Regions from separate parts of the Pseudarthrobacter sp. TAF60_1 genome, predicted to be linked through region 3. Evidence: predicted binding sites of a transcription regulator. Region 3 holds the regulator's gene; each other region holds the start of a gene.
What was found. Region 3 encodes Rex, which represses fermentation and respiration genes when NADH is low (regulators of the CRP and FNR family bind a similar motif). Its sites were predicted from a motif close to CTTGTGAANNNNTTCACAAG; they were not measured.

Region 1: a site for Rex is predicted at 2,298-2,317, ahead of AB4Y73_RS11645 (queuosine precursor transporter). Genes of this name have one in related genera too.
Region 2: a site for Rex is predicted at 3,715-3,734, ahead of AB4Y73_RS02295 (glyceraldehyde-3-phosphate dehydrogenase). Genes of this name have one in related genera too.

What each region holds. Positions count from the first base shown of each region.
Region 1 covers NZ_JBFRDI010000008.1:184,842-190,346, forward strand. The annotation lists partial or broken gene rsgA (ribosome small subunit-dependent GTPase A) at 1-394, opposite strand, end outside; gene AB4Y73_RS11635 (TIGR01777 family oxidoreductase) at 684-1,601, opposite strand; gene AB4Y73_RS11640 (TetR/AcrR family transcriptional regulator) at 1,631-2,287, opposite strand; gene AB4Y73_RS11645 (queuosine precursor transporter) at 2,466-3,209, shown strand; gene AB4Y73_RS11650 (dienelactone hydrolase family protein) at 3,386-4,135, opposite strand; gene tgt (tRNA guanosine(34) transglycosylase Tgt) at 4,171-5,451, opposite strand.
Region 2 covers NZ_JBFRDI010000002.1:6,034-11,538, forward strand. The annotation lists gene AB4Y73_RS02270 (Nif3-like dinuclear metal center hexameric protein) at 1-643, shown strand, start outside; gene AB4Y73_RS02275 (zinc ribbon domain-containing protein) at 721-1,458, shown strand; gene AB4Y73_RS02280 (YaaA family protein) at 1,525-2,289, opposite strand; gene AB4Y73_RS02285 (slipin family protein) at 2,351-3,178, opposite strand; RNA gene rnpB (RNase P RNA component class A) at 3,310-3,695, shown strand; gene AB4Y73_RS02295 (glyceraldehyde-3-phosphate dehydrogenase) at 3,952-5,430, shown strand.
Region 3 covers NZ_JBFRDI010000001.1:439,454-444,958, reverse strand. The annotation lists gene AB4Y73_RS02215 (3-deoxy-7-phosphoheptulonate synthase) at 1-620, shown strand, start outside; gene AB4Y73_RS02210 (helix-turn-helix domain-containing protein) at 762-974, shown strand; gene AB4Y73_RS02205 (30S ribosomal protein bS22) at 1,148-1,246, shown strand; gene AB4Y73_RS02200 (HAD family hydrolase) at 1,316-2,134, opposite strand; gene AB4Y73_RS02195 (glutaredoxin family protein) at 2,235-2,489, shown strand; gene AB4Y73_RS02190 (redox-sensing transcriptional repressor Rex) at 2,581-3,288, shown strand; gene AB4Y73_RS02185 (hypothetical protein) at 3,350-4,174, opposite strand; gene AB4Y73_RS02180 (hypothetical protein) at 4,391-4,918, opposite strand; gene AB4Y73_RS02175 (YceI family protein) at 5,057-5,505, opposite strand, start outside.

The DNA of each region.
Region 1 (5,505 bases), on a different contig from region 3:
TCATGTCCATGTTGGCCGCCAGGACCTGGGCGGCGGAGGAGTCCTCGAACGCCCGCTTCCGGCTGAGCTCGGAACGCCGGGGCAGTACAGCGAGAATCTGGCGGTCACCCGCGCGGTTGGGTCCGATCCAAACCCAGTCGCCTGTAACCGGCACGCCGGCATCAAGCGGGTAGGGAAGGTGCAGGAGCTCCACGCCCACAGCCACCAGAACCAGGCTGCGGTCAACGCGCACCACCCGGCCGGGCTCGCAGGGTTTGTCTGCGCTACTGGCAGGTGAGGGGTTTTCGTTGAAGTGCCGTGCGACCACTGCGTTGTAGCCATAAAGGGTTGGGCCGGCGCTGCAGGACGTGGGCGTAACAAGACTGGCCAGGCCGGGGCCTGAAGAATTTTTCACTGTGATACCTCGGGAAAAAGCCCCCTTGCACCGGGCACTCCCGGGCAGTGGCCCGAGGGTGCGGCATTCCGCGGGCAGTGCCTACGCGGTACGGAAGCTGGAGACGGGGGTGGTTAATTTGATGGTCTTGAGGCGCCGAGGGCGCACGGCAATGGCAATCATCAAAAACACCTCCCTTCCAGCTCTGGTCCGTCGACTCAACTACCGGACCGGTTCCCACTCTAACTTCCGCACGAGGCTTTCGCTATGGCTTTCGCCGGGCGGTTGCCGGGGCCGAACGTCACGAGGTTCATGGTTTTCCCTTGGCGATCGTGAGCAGCGCGCGTCCCAACTCGGGCTGCCGAAAGATGAACCCGGCGTCGATCAGCTTTTGCGGCTGTACCCACCGGCTCTTCAGCACCAGTTCGGTTTCGGTGCGGATCAGGACTGCCCCCAGACGGAGCAGCCACGCCGGCGTGGGGATGCCCAGCCTGGCTCCATAGGCCCGCCGGACCAGGCGCATCAGGTCACGGTTATCCACAACATCAGGAGACGCGACGTTCACCGGGCCGGAAATGTCGGTTCGAGCGTGCAGGAAACGGACGGCGCGGTACAGGTCTTCCATGTGGATCCAGCTGAACTTCTGGTTGCCGGGACCCATGTGCCCGCCGAGGCCGAGGCGGGCCAGCATCGCGAAGGGCCGCAGCGCACCGCCGCCCGGGCCCAGGACGATGGCGATCCGCAGCGGAATCTTCCGCGTGCCTGGTGTGTCCGCTCCGGCCAGGGCGGCCTCCCAGGCGCGCGCCACGTCCACGGAAAAGCCGCTGCCGAGTTCGCCGGACGACTCTGTTTGGGGCCGGTCGTGCGCGTGCCGGTAGATGGTGCCGGTGCTGGCGTTGATCCAGCACGACGGCGGCGCCTGGCACAGTGCCAGCGCCCGGCCAAGCGCCGCGGTGGTGGCGACGCGGGAATCGAGGATTGCCGCCTTGTTCCGCGCGTTGTAGCGGCAGTGGACCGACCGTCCGGCGAGGTTCACCAGAAGATCGGCGCCGTCCAGCACACGGGCGATGGCGCCGTCGTCGTTCCAGCCTGCGGCGGCCGCCGACTCTGCGACGACGCCGCGCCCGATGGTGCGCACCGTCCAGCCGTCCCGCTCGAAGCGGTCCCGGAGATACCTGCCGATGAAGCCTGAGGCTCCGGCGAGCACCACGGTGTTGGTCTTGGTCATTTGTTCCCCCATTTGTTCCTCCACTGTGTTCAGTCGCGGATGCTGCGACTCAGGCTGAGGACATCGTCCAGTACCTTGTTGACGCCCGGAATCTTGGCGAGCGAAAGTCCCCGGGCGATCAGGGGGACGGCTCCGTCCACCAATTTCCTGGTCCGGCGCTGGCCCTGCGAGGTGTCGTACACCCAGAACAGGGCGATGCCCATGTAGCCCAGCCACAGCAGGTCGGGCAGATCCGCGCGGAGCTTCTTCGGCGCCGGCGGGCGGGCACCCTCCACCGCTGCACGGAAGATTCCCAGCGATGCTTCGCGGGCCGCCGTCGACTCTCCCGCGAAGGGGTTGACTGGCGACGTCGGCCGGATGGCCGTGGCCACGAACTCGGCGCCAAAGCGGTGGTAGGGCGCCATAACGTCCAGGCCGGCATGCAGCGTGGCCTTCAGCCGGCTGGCCAGGTCCGTCAGGCCTTCGAGGGCCTCGTTCGCCTTGGCCGCATGCTCGGCCTGCACCTGGACGTAGAGCTCCTGGACCAGATCGTCCTTGGAGGCGAAGTAGTAGTACGCGTTGCCCACCGAGACGCCGGCCTCCGCCGCGATGGCCCGCATGGTGGTCTTCTCAAAGCCAATCTCGCGGAACATGCGCAACGCGACGTCCGCCAGGTGTTGCCGGGTCTGCTCGCTCTTGGCTGCCACTGATTCCCCTTTTTTGAACGTGTTCAGAAACTAGTGTAGCCCGAACTGAACGTGTTCAAAAATGGTCGGCGGTGCTTTGGATGGGAGAATGGCGTGACAGTGCTAATACAGCCGGTCCCGCGGCCAATCTTCGGATGGCGCCGGAAGACCGAGCGAACCACTATGAACGGACACCCCCATGCCCTCCTTCTCAGGCCCCGAGGCCTTACCTATCGCCAAACCGGCGCCCACTGCCGCGAAATTCGCCTCCATCGGATCTCCCTACTTCGGCATCTTGCTGGCCTTCATGGCCGTGGTGCTGATCCTGTCCAACATCGGCGCGTCCAAGGGAGTGGCGATCGGACCGATCATCACCGACGGCGGCTTCTTCCTCTTCCCGCTGGCCTACATCCTGGGCGATGTGATCAGCGAGGTCTACGGCTTCAAAGTGGCGCGCAAGGCCATTTTCACCACGTTTGCCCTCTCCGTGTTCGCCTCGATCTGCTACTGGGTGATTATCGCCCTGCCCGGCTTCGACGACGAGTTCGGCTCAAGCAAGCAGGCGGCCCTAGAGGGTGCCCTCGGCCCGGTCCCGCAGATTGTGCTGGCCTCACTGCTCGCGTTCCTGGCCGGGCAGACCATCAACTCCTGGATCCTGGTGAGGATGAAGGCCCGCACCGGCGAGAAGTCCCTGTGGGCGCGGCTCATGGGTTCCTCGGGCGCCGGCGAGTTCGTGGACACCTTGATCTTCTGCAGCATCGCCGCCTCCGTCATCGGCATCACGGACTTCGGTATGTTCGTGAACTACGTCGTGGTGGGCTTTGTCTACAAGACCCTCGTGGAGTTCCTGTTCGTCCCGGTGACGTCCCTGGTGATCGGCTGGATCAAGAAGCGCGAACCGAGCTACGGCGCGCCGAAGGCTGCCGGGACCGTCGCGACGTAGCTGCCGCCCGTCGTCGTACCTTCCAGCTGCATTCATTGCTCCGTAACCGCCGTTCTGAGCCTTCAAAAGGCGGTTACGGAGCAACCGATGGGGTGCGGCATCAGGCGGTGATGACGGCTGACCGCCCCTAAGCCGCCTGCAGCCCTTTGTGGCGCAGCCGTCTCCGGAAGTCCGGCTCAGCCCTTCAGCGTCCCGTCGAGGAGGGCGCGGAGTTCGGTGAAGTGCCGCTCTGTGGCCTCGGCGTGGAACATGGACGTGTCCGCCATGGTGTAGCCGTGCGGCGCTCCGGCAAAGATCTCGTTGGAAGCCTTGAGGCCGGCGGCGTCCAGCGCGGCGCCCAGACGCGCGACGGCGTCGGAATCCATGCTCTGGTCATGGTCGGCATGACCGAAAACGAACTGAGCCGTGGCGCTGGAGAGCCCCAGGTGCGGGCTGTCCGCGCCGTCGGTCGCGAGGCCGCCGCCGTGGAAGCCGCCGCACGCCGCAACGACCTCGGGGTGGGAGGTGGCGGTGCGCACCGCCAGCCGGGCACCCATGCAGTAGCCGAACGTCCCGATCGGACCGGGCGCGACGCCGTCGAGCGCTGTCAACGCCTTAACCCAGGCATCAATGTCCGGCAGCGCCTTGTCGGTGGTGAGGTGCCCGACCCGCGGGAACGCTGCCTTGCCGGCAGCATTGCGGCCCTCCGGAGTGGTCATGTCCACTTTCGGCGCGAGTTCTGCGGCCGTCCCGTCCCGGTAGAAAACATTCGGCGCCAGGACCACATAGCCCCAGTCGGCGACGCGCTGCGCCATCTCCTCGATGCGGGGACGCAGACCGAAGGCGTCCATGTACAGGATGACGCCCGGGAACGGGCCCGCGCCGGTGGACGGACGGACGACAAGGGCTTCGGCAGGGCCTGCTGCGGCCGTGATCTCAATGAGCATTTGGTCAGGATAGCGGAGGCAACCGGGATCAGCGCTCAGGAATAGTACTGTGCCAGGGTCTCGGCCTTGAACTCGAAGAAGGTTCCGGCCTCGATGGCCAGCCGGGCATCGTCCACCATCTTCACCACAAAGCGCTCGTTGTGGATGGAGATCAGCGTGGCGGAGACCATTTCCTTGGCCTTGAACAGGTGGTGGATGTAGGCGCGCGAATAGTTCAGGCACGCGTAGCAGTCGCAGCCTTCCTGCAGCGGGCCGAAGTCGCGTTTGTACTTGGCGCCGGAGAGGTTGTACCGGCCGGTGGGGTGGTAGAACGCCGAGTTGCGGGCCACACGCGTGGGGGAGACGCAGTCGAAGGTGTCCGCGCCGTTCTCGATGGCCGTGAAGATGTCGTCCGGCTCGGAGATGCCCAGCAGGTGGCGGGGCTTGTTTTCCGGCAGTTCCTCGTTGCACCAGCGCACGATCGTGCCCAGGTTCTCCTTCTCCAGGGCCCCGCCGATCCCGAAGCCGTCGAAGTTCATCGCCCCGAGGTCCCGGCAGGCCTTCCGGCGCAGGTCCTCATACTGGGCGCCCTGGATCACACCGAACAGGGCCTGGTACGGCTTCCCCTCCCGTTCGGTGGTCAGCCGGAAGTGCTCGTCCAGGCAGCGCAGGGCCCACAGCCGGGTGCGCTCCAGCGATTCCTCCTGGTAACCGCGGGAGTTCTGCAGGGTGGTCAGTTCGTCGAACGCGAACATGATGTCCGCGCCGATCTGGTGCTGGACCTGCATGGAGATCTCGGGGGAGAACCGGTGGCGGTCGCCGTTCAGATGGCTCTTGAACCAGACACCGTCGTCGTCGATGTGCGCGAGGCGTTCCTTGCCGGGGGCGACAGCGTCGTCGGGGCCGGGCGCGCCCGCGGCGGCAACGGACTTCATGTCGATGACCTTCTTGAACCCGGAGCCCAGGCTCATCACCTGGAACCCGCCGGAGTCCGTGAAGGTGGGCCCTGACCAGTTCATGAATGCGCCCAGGCCGCCGGCCTCGTCCAGGATGTCCGCGCCTGGCTGGAGGTAAAGGTGGTAGGCGTTGGCCAGGAGTGCCTGCGCCCCGAGCTCCGCCATGGATTCCGGCAGCACCGATTTGACCGTGGCTTTGGTCCCGACGGCGATAAAGGCCGGCGTCTGGATCTCACCGTGCGGGGTGGTGATGGTGCCGGTGCGGCCCAGGAACTTGCCGCCGTTCTCAGCGAGCTGGCCGGCCGACGGCGCGCAGCTATCGGCCAGGCGGGTGCCTACGGTGAAGGAGAACTGGGACTGCGCAGCGGCGGACTGCCCCATCACGGACGTGCCAGCGGGGGCAACGGAGTCAGTGGAGGGCGAGTCAGCGGGCAG
Region 2 (5,505 bases), on a different contig from region 3:
CCACCACCCGTTGCTGCTTAAGGGGGTCACGTCGGTGGCTGCCACCACCGCCAAAGGTCAGGCAATCCACCGGCTCATTGAGTCCGGTACGGCGTTGCTGACCGTGCACACCAACGGCGATTCCGCCGTCGGTGGAGTTTCTGATGTCCTGGCCGATGCGCTCGGACTGGAGGATGTTGCGCCGCTGACCGTCGCGGCGAACGGGCTCCCCGAGGAGGGCATTGGCCGCGTGGGTGATCTTTCGGAGGTCATGAGCCTGGGTGATTTCGCCGCGCGTGTTTTCGGCATCCTGCCGTCCGTAGCCGGGGGAGTCCGCGTTTCCGGCGACAAGGACGGCCTGGTGCGGCGCATTGCGGTTTGCGGTGGTGCTGGAGACTCGCTGTTCGACGAGGTGCGGGCAAGCAGCGCCGATGTTTATGTCACCGCCGACCTCCGGCACCATCCCGCGTCCGAAGCCCGGGAATCGGCAGTGAACGGCAGGCCTTACCTCATCGACGTGTCGCACTTCGCCAGCGAATGGCTCTGGCTCCCGGCGGCCGCATCGGCACTGGGCAATGTGCTCGCTGACCAGGGCCACGATGTGGAGATCCGCGTCAGCGACACCAACAGCGATCCGTGGGACTTCATTCTGACTCCCGGCTAAGCAGGCTAGGCGCTAGAGTCTAGGGAGCGCCGATCGGTGCCCGGTTCCGGCCGGCAGGAATTAAGCGGAGGTAGCAGTTGGCTAAGGCAGCACCGGCAGAACAGTTGAAATTGCTCGAACTGCAGGGGCTGGACGCAAAGCTCAAGTCCCTGTCGAACCGCCGCCGCACCCTTAACTCTGATCCGCGGATCACCGATCTTGAGGCTGCACTCTCTGTCGCCAACGGCGAACTTGGCGGGGCCAAGGTGGCTGTCCATGACGCCGAAGCCGAGCTGAAGCGCGCGGAGGCCGACGTCGAGCAGGTCGCCAACCGCATTGAACGGGACGAGGCCCGGCTCAACAGCGGAACGGGCCTGTCCAAGGACCTCGTGGCACTCCAGAAGGACATCGCCTCGCTCAACAAGCGCCGCTCAGACCTTGAGGACGTGGAACTCGAAGTTCTGGAACGCCTCGACTCCCTGCGGGCCCGGCAGGCCGCCCAGCAGCAGATTGTTGACGACATTCAGGGCTCCTTCAGCGGCATCCGTGCCGAGCTCGATGCGGCCCTGGCTGAAGTGGATGCTGAAGAGCAGGTTGTTCGAAGCCAGCGTGACGAATTCGCCGCGGGGCTCGACGCCGGAATGCTGGCTATTTATGAAAAGACCCTCGCCAAGCGCGGCGTGGGCGCAGCACGGCTCTTCCACGGCACGTCCGAGGCCTCCGGAATGAAGCTGAGCCCCGGGGATCTTGCGGAGATCAAGGCCGCCGCCGAGGACGACATCGTGTTCTGTCCTGACTCCGGCGCCATCCTGGTGCGCTCCGCCGAATGGAACTAGGCTTTCCTGGGCCCACGCCGCCAGGGTTCCCTGGCCGAGCTTGCGAGGCGAGGGTGGCGGTGGGGATTAGTTGGGCAGGATGATGTTCAGCGCGTGGGGTTTCCGCTCTGAACCGTCCACCAGCTCCGCATCCCACTTTTCGCGCGTGGCTTTGAGCAGCTGAGCCGGGGATTGCGGGGCATTGCCGCGGCGGGACAGCAGGTGCCGTGCCAGCTCACCGCGGGTATGTTTCGCGAAGTGGCTCACCACCTTGCGCACGCCGTTCACCTCAGTGAACACGTTGACCGCCACGGTTTGCGACGGCGGGGGCGCCCACGCCGCGGCGTAGGTGCTGGAGCGGCAGTCCACCAGCAGGTGCCCGGCAGCCGCCTCAGCGAGGGCTTCCGAAAGCTGCGGCTTCCAGAAAGAGGCAAGGCGGCCGACGTCGGGCAGTGCAGTTCCCATCGACAGCCGGTACGCAGGTACCCGGTCAGCGAAGCGGATGGCGCCCCAGAGCGCGGAAACCACCAGTACCGATTCGTCCGCTTTGCGGCGCTGCGTCGACGTCAGCGTTTTGTACCCGAGGGCGTCGTACAGAACGCCGGAATAGATCTGGTGGGCGGGCGCCGCGGGTTCGGCATGGAGCCGGGTGTTGCGTTCGACGTCGTCCCTTAGTGAGGCGCCCACGCCCAGCAAAGCGAGCGCGTCCTCGTGCGCGCTGACCGTCCCCAATGCTTCGAGGGCTTTCGCCCGGTACGTGTTGAGTGCCGGAAAGCTCAGCGCGGGCCAGTCGACGGCGGATCCGCGGACTGCGGGGGTCTTGCCTTCGGAGGGGGGAAGCAGAATCAGCACCGTACGATCCTACCGGCGACCGCCCCACGCAGTTGTCGGGCGGGGATCAGATCCGCAGCCTTTAGGCAGCCTTGATGGGAGTGGCGGCCGCGTTCCCGGCATTGTGGGCCTGCGCCGCGAGGTTTTCGCGTGCCAGGAATGCGGAGAGCTCGCCGATGGTGCTCATCAAGGGGGCGGGGAACACCACCGTGGTGTTCTTGTCCACGCCGATTTCCACGAGCGACTGCAGGTTCCGCAACTGCAGAGCCAACGGGTGGGCCATCATGGTGTCCGAGGCGTCCCCGAGGGCAGTGGCCGCGATGGATTCGCCTTCGGCGGCGATGATCTTGGCCCTCTTCTCACGCTCAGCCTCAGCCTGCCGCGCCATCGCCCGTTTCATCCCCTCAGGGAGCTGGATATCCTTCAGTTCGACAAGGGTCACCTCCACGCCCCAGGCGAGGGTGAGCGCGTCCAGGATCTCCCGGATGTCACTGTTGATGCGCTCCGTCTCGGACAGCGTCTGGTCCAGGCTGTGCCTGCCGACTACCTTCCGAAGGGTGGTCTGGGCGATCTGGTTGATCGCCGCGGCGACGTTCTCGATGGCCACTACTGACTTCACGGCGTCCACGACCCGGTAGTAGGCCACCGCAGAGATGTCCACGCTGACGTTGTCCTGGGTGATGATGCCCTGTGACTGGATCGGCATGGTCACGATCCGCAGGCTGACCAGCGGAAGCCTGTCAACCACAGGAATGATGAAGCGCAGTCCCGGCATCCGCACACCGGCCACCCGGCCCAGCCGGAACAGGACACCCTGCTCGTATTGGCGCACAATCCTGGCTGACATCCTGGCGAGGATGACCACCACAAGCAGGACGAGGAGGAGTACAACAACGGCGGTGAGGTCCATATGATCACTTCCCGGTCTGGACGGTCCCGGGCCGTCACTAGCGGCCGGTTCCTCCCTCAATTGTCCCACCAGGCCCGCGGAAAGGATCCGGCGACGGCGGGGCCTCCTTCCCCGGTAGACTTGGTTCCGGATGGGTTGACCAGGCGGCCGCGCGTCACGAAAGTGGCTCGAGGAACGTCCGGGCTCCGTAGGGCAGGGTGGTGGGTAACGCCCACTCGGGGTAACCCGCAGGCCAGTGCCACAGAGAACAGACCGCCTGTGTTTTCCGTTTTCGGAAGGCTGCAGGTAAGGGTGAAACGGTGGTGTAAGAGACCACCAGCTTCCCGGGTGACCGGGAAGGCTAGGTAAACCCCACCCGGAGCAAGGCCAGACAGGGCACGTTTGAGGGCAGCCCGCCCGAGTGCCCGGGTAGGCCGCTGGAGGGCGTCGGCAACGGCGTTCGTAGATGGATGGCCGCTACTCCCGTGCTGGTAACGGCGCGGGAGCACAGAACCCGGCGTATCGGTCAACCCATCCCGCTAGATCTGCATGAATGGCATGTGAGTGACTTCACGTCCTCCACGGCTGTCCGGCACGGGCGCCCAGCCTAGAATAGAGAGCGAACGTAGAAGTTCTACCACCGGGTCTGCGTTCGCGCCGGTGGTTTTTCTTTGCGCTTCTCCACGGCACCCGGGATGAACAGAATCCCGCCGGTGCCAGAGCCCCTGGACAACGTCAGGTGGCCGACAACCGCATACGAGGACGTATGCGGCTGAACCGAGGAAGGTAGTTCTGTGAGCCAGACGTCAGATTCTTGTCTTGATACGTGGATGGGCCGGGAGGCTCTCGCCGAGGCCATGATTCCGGTGATTGGCCGGCTGTACCGCGAAAACAACGTGGTGACCAGCATCCACGGCCGCAGCCTGATCAACAAGTCCACCATGAACATCCTCAAAGCGCACCGGTTTGCCCGCCGCATGAGCAACACCGAGCTTCTGCTCGAAGAGACCGCGCCGCTGCTGAACGCCCTGGCCGAGCTGGAGCTCGGCGCGGCAGCCATCGATGTGGCCCGGCTGACCGAGAAGTTCAAGCTCGAAGGCAACGGCGCTTCCCTGGAAGAGTTCCTCCGCGCCGAATTGGCCGATGTTGTTGGCAAGCGCGGCGCTGATGACCGCACCAGCACCGACGTCGTGCTGTACGGCTTTGGCCGGATCGGCCGCCTGCTGGCCCGCCTCCTGATCGAAAAGGCAGGCGGCGGGCACGGCCTGCGCCTGCGCGCCATCGTGGTCCGCCGCGGCTCGGACAAGGACCTCACCAAGCGTGCCAGCCTGCTGCGCCGCGACTCGGTCCACGGCTCCTTCGAGGGCACCATCCGCGTTGACGAGGAAGCCAACACCATCACCGCCAACGGCGTCCAGGTCCAGGTCATCTACTCGGACAACCCGGCAACGATCGACTACACCGCCTACGGCATCAAGGATGCCCTGGTGGTCGACAACACCGGCCGCTGGCGCGACGCCGAAGGCCTGTCCCAGCACCTGCAGAGCAAGGGCGTTGCCCGCGTGCTCCTCACCGCTCCGGGCAAGGGCGCGCTGAAGAACATCGTGCACGGCATCAACCACGGCAGCATCGAGGATACTGACCAGATCGTCTCGGCGGCCTCCTGCACCACGAACGCCATCACTCCGGTCCTGAAGGCCATCAACGACAAGTTCGGCGTGATCCACGGGCACGTGGAAACCGTCCACTCCTTCACCAACGACCAGAACCTGATCGACAACTTCCACAAGGGCGACCGCCGCGGCCGTTCTGCCGCGCTGAACATGGTCATCACCGAAACCGGTGCGGCCACGGCAGTAGCAAAGGCACTGCCCGAACTCCAGGGCAAACTTTCCGGCAGCTCCATCCGCGTCCCCACGCCGGACGTCTCGCTGGCCATCCTGAACCTGAGCCTGGAAAACGGCACCACCAAGGATGAGGTGAACGATTACCTGCGCCAGATGTCCCTGCATTCGGACCTGCGCAAGCAGATCGACTACATCGATTCCCCAGAGGTGGTGTCAACGGACTTCGTTGGTTCCCGCCGCGCCGGCATCGTGGACGGCCTTGCCACCATCTCCAATGACAAGAACGTCATCCTCTATGTCTGGTACGACAACGAGTTCGGCTACAGCTGCCAGGTTGTCCGGGTCATGGAGGAGATGGCCGGAGTCAACCCGCCGTCCTTCCCTGCGAAGGAAGCTGCTGCAGCGTTGGCCGCAATCGCCGTCTAACTGAGGGCCGCGGCAGGGCAGGATTCCGACATCCCGGCTGATTCGCTGGAATCAGCCGGGAATCGGGACCACACT
Region 3 (5,505 bases):
TGATCTCCTGGGGAGCGATCGGTGCCCGCACCACCGAAAGCCAGATCCACCGCCAGCTGGCCTCCGGCCTGTCCATGCCCATCGGCTTCAAGAACGGGACCGACGGCGACCTCCAGGTTGCGGTCGATGCATGCGGCGCCGCCGTGGCGGCCCAGGCTTTCCTGGGAATCGACGGCGACGGCCGCGCCGCGCTGGTGGCCACGGCCGGGAATCCTGACACTCACGTCATCCTCCGCGGCGGACGCAAGGGACCGAACTACTCGGCAGCCGACGTCGAAAGCGCCTCTGCCAAGCTCGCCGGAAAGGGCCTCAACCCGCGCCTGATCGTCGATGCCAGCCACGCGAACAGTGGAAAGAGCCACCACCGGCAGGCCGAGGTGGCGCTGGAAATCGGTGCCCAGCTTGAAGAGGGCGGCCAGGCAGCGCAGGCCGTCGCCGGCGTCATGCTGGAAAGTTTCCTCGTGGGCGGCGCGCAGAACCTGGATGTTGCCGAGCACGCCGCGGGCACGTCCGAGCTGGTGTACGGGCAGAGCGTGACAGACGCGTGCATGGAGTGGGACGTTACAGTTTCGGTGCTCGACCAGCTCGCGGCGTCTGCCCGGAAACGCCGTATTGCATAGTGATTACTCCGGATGACTTTCACTACAGCCCCATGAACCTCTAGAGTATCTATCACATGGTTGGTGGATGGCTCAGCATCGGCACACCGCAATGGAACACAGCTGGGGTTAGCCGTCATCCGTCAGCAAAGGAATAGGGAAATGTCCGCAGAACAGAACTTCTCGAACGCGAAGTTCCTGACCGTGGCCGAGGTGGCCGAGGTCATGCGCGTCTCCAAAATGACCGTCTACCGCCTGGTCCATTCCGGCGAAATGCCCGCGGTGCGTTTCGGCCGGTCGTACCGGGTGCCGGAAAGCGCCGTCGAGCAGTATCTTAAGGGCGCTGTAGTGGACGGGCACACCGAAACGGCCTGAGCACTGTTACGGCCTATGGGACGGCTACGGTCAGTGGCCGCCGCAAAGAAGCGGTACCCTGTTAAGGAACGTTTTACGTCATTGTAAGAATCTGTCAGTTGTTTTTGTCTGTAGCTCTGTCCACGGACCTTTTCCATCAGACAGGTACTACATCTAGTTTGTGAGGAACTTTCGTGGGTTCAGTTATTAAGAAGCGTCGCAAGCGTATGGCCAAGAAGAAGCACCGCAAGCTGCTTCGCAAGACCCGTCACCAGCGCCGCAATAAGAAGTAGAGATACTTCGACAAGCGTGAAAAATGCCCGTTGCCCTTCCGGCAGCGGGCATTTTTGTCGTTCCAGCAGTTACATGCGGGGCCCGCGGATGCGGGCGAAGCCTTTCCAGAGCCCGTAGACCACGCCCCCCGCTGTTGCCGCCTTCAGGCCAAGGGTGGCGGCGCGCCGGCCGGAGCGGAAATCGTAGACCGGCCAGTTGTGGTCGCGGGCGTGGCCGCGCAGCCTGGAATCGGGGTTGATGGCCACGGGGTGCCCGACGAGCGTCAGCAGCGGGATGTCGTTGTAGGAATCGCTGTAGGCCCAGCACCGCTTGAGGTCCAGCCCTTCCGCGTCGGCCAGCTCCTGGACTGCTACAGCCTTGGCCGAGCCGTGCAGGATGTCACCCACCAGCCGGCCGGTGTACATGCCGTCGGCTACTTCGCCAACAGTGCCAAGTGCCCCAGTGAGGCCCAGACGGGTGGAGATGACGGTGGCAACTTCGATGGGCGTGGCCGTGACCAGCCAGACGCGCCGTCCCACGCGAAGGTGCTGCTCCGCCAAAGCTTTCGCTCCGGGCCAGATCCTGGAGGCGATCATTTCGTCGTACACTTCTTCGCCCAGTGCCTTGATGTCATCCACCGTGATGCCCGCCGCGAGGGTGAGGGCTGAATCGCGGACCGCATGGACATCGTCCATGTTCTCTCCGCGCGCCACGAATTTGAACTGCTTCCAGGCGAAGCCGGCTGCCTGCGCCAGGGTAAAAGCGCCGCGCTGGTGCATCTTTCGGGCGACGTGAAAGAGGCTGGCACCCTTCATGAGGGTGTTGTCGACGTCGAAGAAGGCCGCTTCGCTGGTCTGCATCACCGCATCCGGCTGGGTGACAACAGCGACGTACTTCTCCTCGGGCATGTCCACGAGTCTAGTCAATGGCCGGCCGCGCGGATTCCCGACGAGGCGTTGGCGGACACCGTGCGCCGCTATACGCCCCCAAGGGCGATACGGTTAAAGCATGGCCAACCCGGAGGTAGTCCTCATCACCAAAGCAGACTGTCACCTTTGCGAAGACGCGCGCGACGCCGTCGAACGCGTTACCTCCGCACTGGGGCTTGGGTGGACGGAACAGCAGGTTGACGAACTGCCCGAACTGCGTGAGCGGTACGCCGAGGAAATCCCGGTGGTGCTGGTGAATGGAGTGCAGCGCGACTTCTGGAAGATCGACGAAACTCGCTTGGAACGCGTCCTTCAACGGCTCCTGCACGATTAGGCAACCGATTGCACAGCATGACGCCGGCTTTTGTTGACAGCGGCGACGGGGATCTAGAGTGGAGTCACAACGCGAGGCAATGGAGGGGCAAGTGAGTTCGCTGGATTCATCTCCCCGGGCCGTAGACGGTACATCGGCGGCGCCGACGGGGGAGATCGCCAAACAGATTCCGCCCGCTGCAGTGGCGAGACTGACCATCTATCTGCGCGCCCTGAACACCTTGCTCGCCGACGGCGTGGAGCGCGTCTCCTCGGAGTCCCTGGCGGAAGCGTCTGGCGTGAGCTCCTCAACCCTCCGCAAAGACCTGTCCTACGTGGGCTCCTACGGGACGCGCGGCGTCGGCTACGAAGTGCAGTACCTCAGCCGCCATATTTCCGCGGCGCTCGGGCTGACCCACGATTGGAAAGTTGCCATTGTGGGCGCCGGCAACCTGGGTAAGGCCTTGGCCCGCTACGGCGGCTTTGAATCCCGAGGCTTCGACGTGGTGGCAATTTTCGACGCCGATCAGCTCGTGGTGGGGAACGAAGTGGGCTGGCTGCGTGTCAGCGATGTCGCGGACCTGGAAACAGTGCTCCACCGAACTGGAGCCAACATGGTGGTCCTGGCGCTGCCGGCGGCGGTTGCGCAGGCGGTCTGCGACCGCGTGGTGGCAGCTGGAGTCCACAGCATCCTGAGCTTTGCTCCCGTCATGCTCCAGGTCCCCGACGACGTCAACCTCCGGAAGGTGGACATGGCCACCGAACTGCAGATCCTGGCCTACCACGCGCAACGGGCGCAGACCCCGGACCAGACCGCCTAGGTTGTCGTTCGGCGGCCGGTGAGGTCCACGCCCGTTGAGGTGTGGGGTACTGCGTGGAACCCTACTGCCCGTAAGGGTTTCCTGGCGTGGTGTAGGGGTTGGCGAACGGCTGCTGCTTGCGGAAGTAAGGAGCGGCGGCTGGCAGGTAGAGGAGCACGATCGCCGCAATGCCCGCGAGCGTTCCCAAGGTGCCGATGTTGGGTACCTGGAACAGTCCGAAGACAGACAGAGCCGCGAATACGGTGCCGAGAATCCTTGCCCAGTTCTTACCCTTGCGGATGAAAAAGGCCACCAGCAGGTACAGGCCGGCACCCACGATGGCGATGACCACCAGCATTCCGGCGAGAACGCCCTTGAAATCATTGAAGTTGAACTCGGTGCCGGTGGCGCCGCTGCTGCGCATCGCGTCATCGAAGGCACGGCGCATCTGCGGGTCATCGAGCATCGTGATGCCCATGAGCATGGAAATGACAAACACCGCAGCGGCGGCGATCAGGAGCCAGAAGGAGATGTTGACCAGCTGGGGAACGCCGCCCGGCCCGGTGGCCTGCGGCTTTTCCGAAGGGTACTGGGCGTAGGGGGACTGGCTGTACGGCTGCTGGCCATAAGCCGGGGGAGTGGGCTGGCCGAACTGCGGTGGGTTCTGCCCGTACTGCGGGGCAGCGGGTGCGTTCTGACCGTACTGTGGAGCGTTCTGCCCGTATTGCGGGGCGTTCTGCCCGTATTGCGGGGCGGCGGGAGCGTTCTGCCCGTACTCCGGTGCGTTTTGGCCGTACTGTGGTGCGTTCTGCCCGGGCTGTGGGCTGTTCTCACCGTAGCGGGGTGCCGGCGGCTGGTTGCCGGGCTCAGGCTCGTTCGGGACGGGAGGCGGGACTGGCGTGCTCATGAGCGGTCCTTTGCAGGTTGGAAGTCAGTTCGGCTGCTGGGTGCAGTCCACTGGCCCTGCCCCCAGTACGGCTTAGTTCAACCGTACCCTCCGGCCGCGCCACGGAGGGTCATTCCAAAGAGGTATTCCCGGCTGAGCCCGGATGCCCCAACCGAGTAGCGGAACCGGCCTGAACGGCGTCAATCAGGTAGTCCAGGCCGGCGCGAAACGGACCGCCTAAGCGCGGCCCTTGACGGCCGTGAACCAGGCCTGCGAGTTAGGTAGCCACATGAGGACCGTTGCTGCGGCACTGATCAGGAATCCGAGCCAGTTGTTGCCGATGCCTTCACCCACACTGCCGCTGAGGAACGCCAGGACCAGTGAGACGCCGGCGACGATGGTGAGCGCCAGGCGGGCCCACTCCTTGCCTTCCTTCATCTTCATGGCGAGGACAATCTGGGCGACGGCCAGGGCGAGTGCCACCAGAACCAGAAGGAGCAGCAAAGCAGCCAACCCCGGGGCGACGGTGAACAGGGCCAGGGTGGCAAGGAGGCCGAAGAAGCTACCGAAGACACCGAGCATGCCGCCGACGAGCCAGATCCAGTAGGAGACCTTGAGCTCGGTGGGCAGTCCCGTCACGCTGAACATGCCGGAAAGACCGCCCTTGGGCATGACGTCGTTGAAGCTGCGGGGACCATCGGTAGGCATCTGGAACTGCCGTCCGCCGGGCTGCTGGGGCTGCGGGTCTTCACTAGGGTTGGTCATGGCTCTCACTGTAGACGGCGTATTCCCGGTTAACGAGGAGATTCGAGGCGAACTGGAGGGGAACGGCCGGGGTTAAAGTATTGAGCCCGGCCGCAGACCCCTTGGGGGATCCGGCGGCCGGGCTCAGTGTGCGAAGGATTATGCCGCGGGGGCGATGAAGGCCAGCTCCAGGTTGATGGCAACCTTGTCGCTGACCAGCACGCCGCCGGCGTCGAGCACTGCGTTCCAGGTCAGGCCGAAGTCCTTGCGGCTGATGGTGGTTTCGGCGGAAACGCCGGCGCGGGTCATGCCGAACGGGTCAACGGCAACGCCGTTGAACTCGGTCTCCAGGGTGACCGGACGGGTAACGCCCTTGATGGTGAGATCGCCGGTCAGCTCGTAGTTGTCGCCAGCGTTCACCAGGCCGTTGGAGACGAAGGAGATTTCCGGGAACTTCTCGACGTCGAAGAAGTCTTCGCCGCGGACGTGGCCGTCGCGGTTGGCGTCGCCGGAGTCAAAGCTGGCGGCCTGGATGGTGGCGTTGATCTTGGAATCGGCCACGTTTTCGGCGAGGTCCAGGGTTGCTGCTGCATCCTTGAACTGGCCGC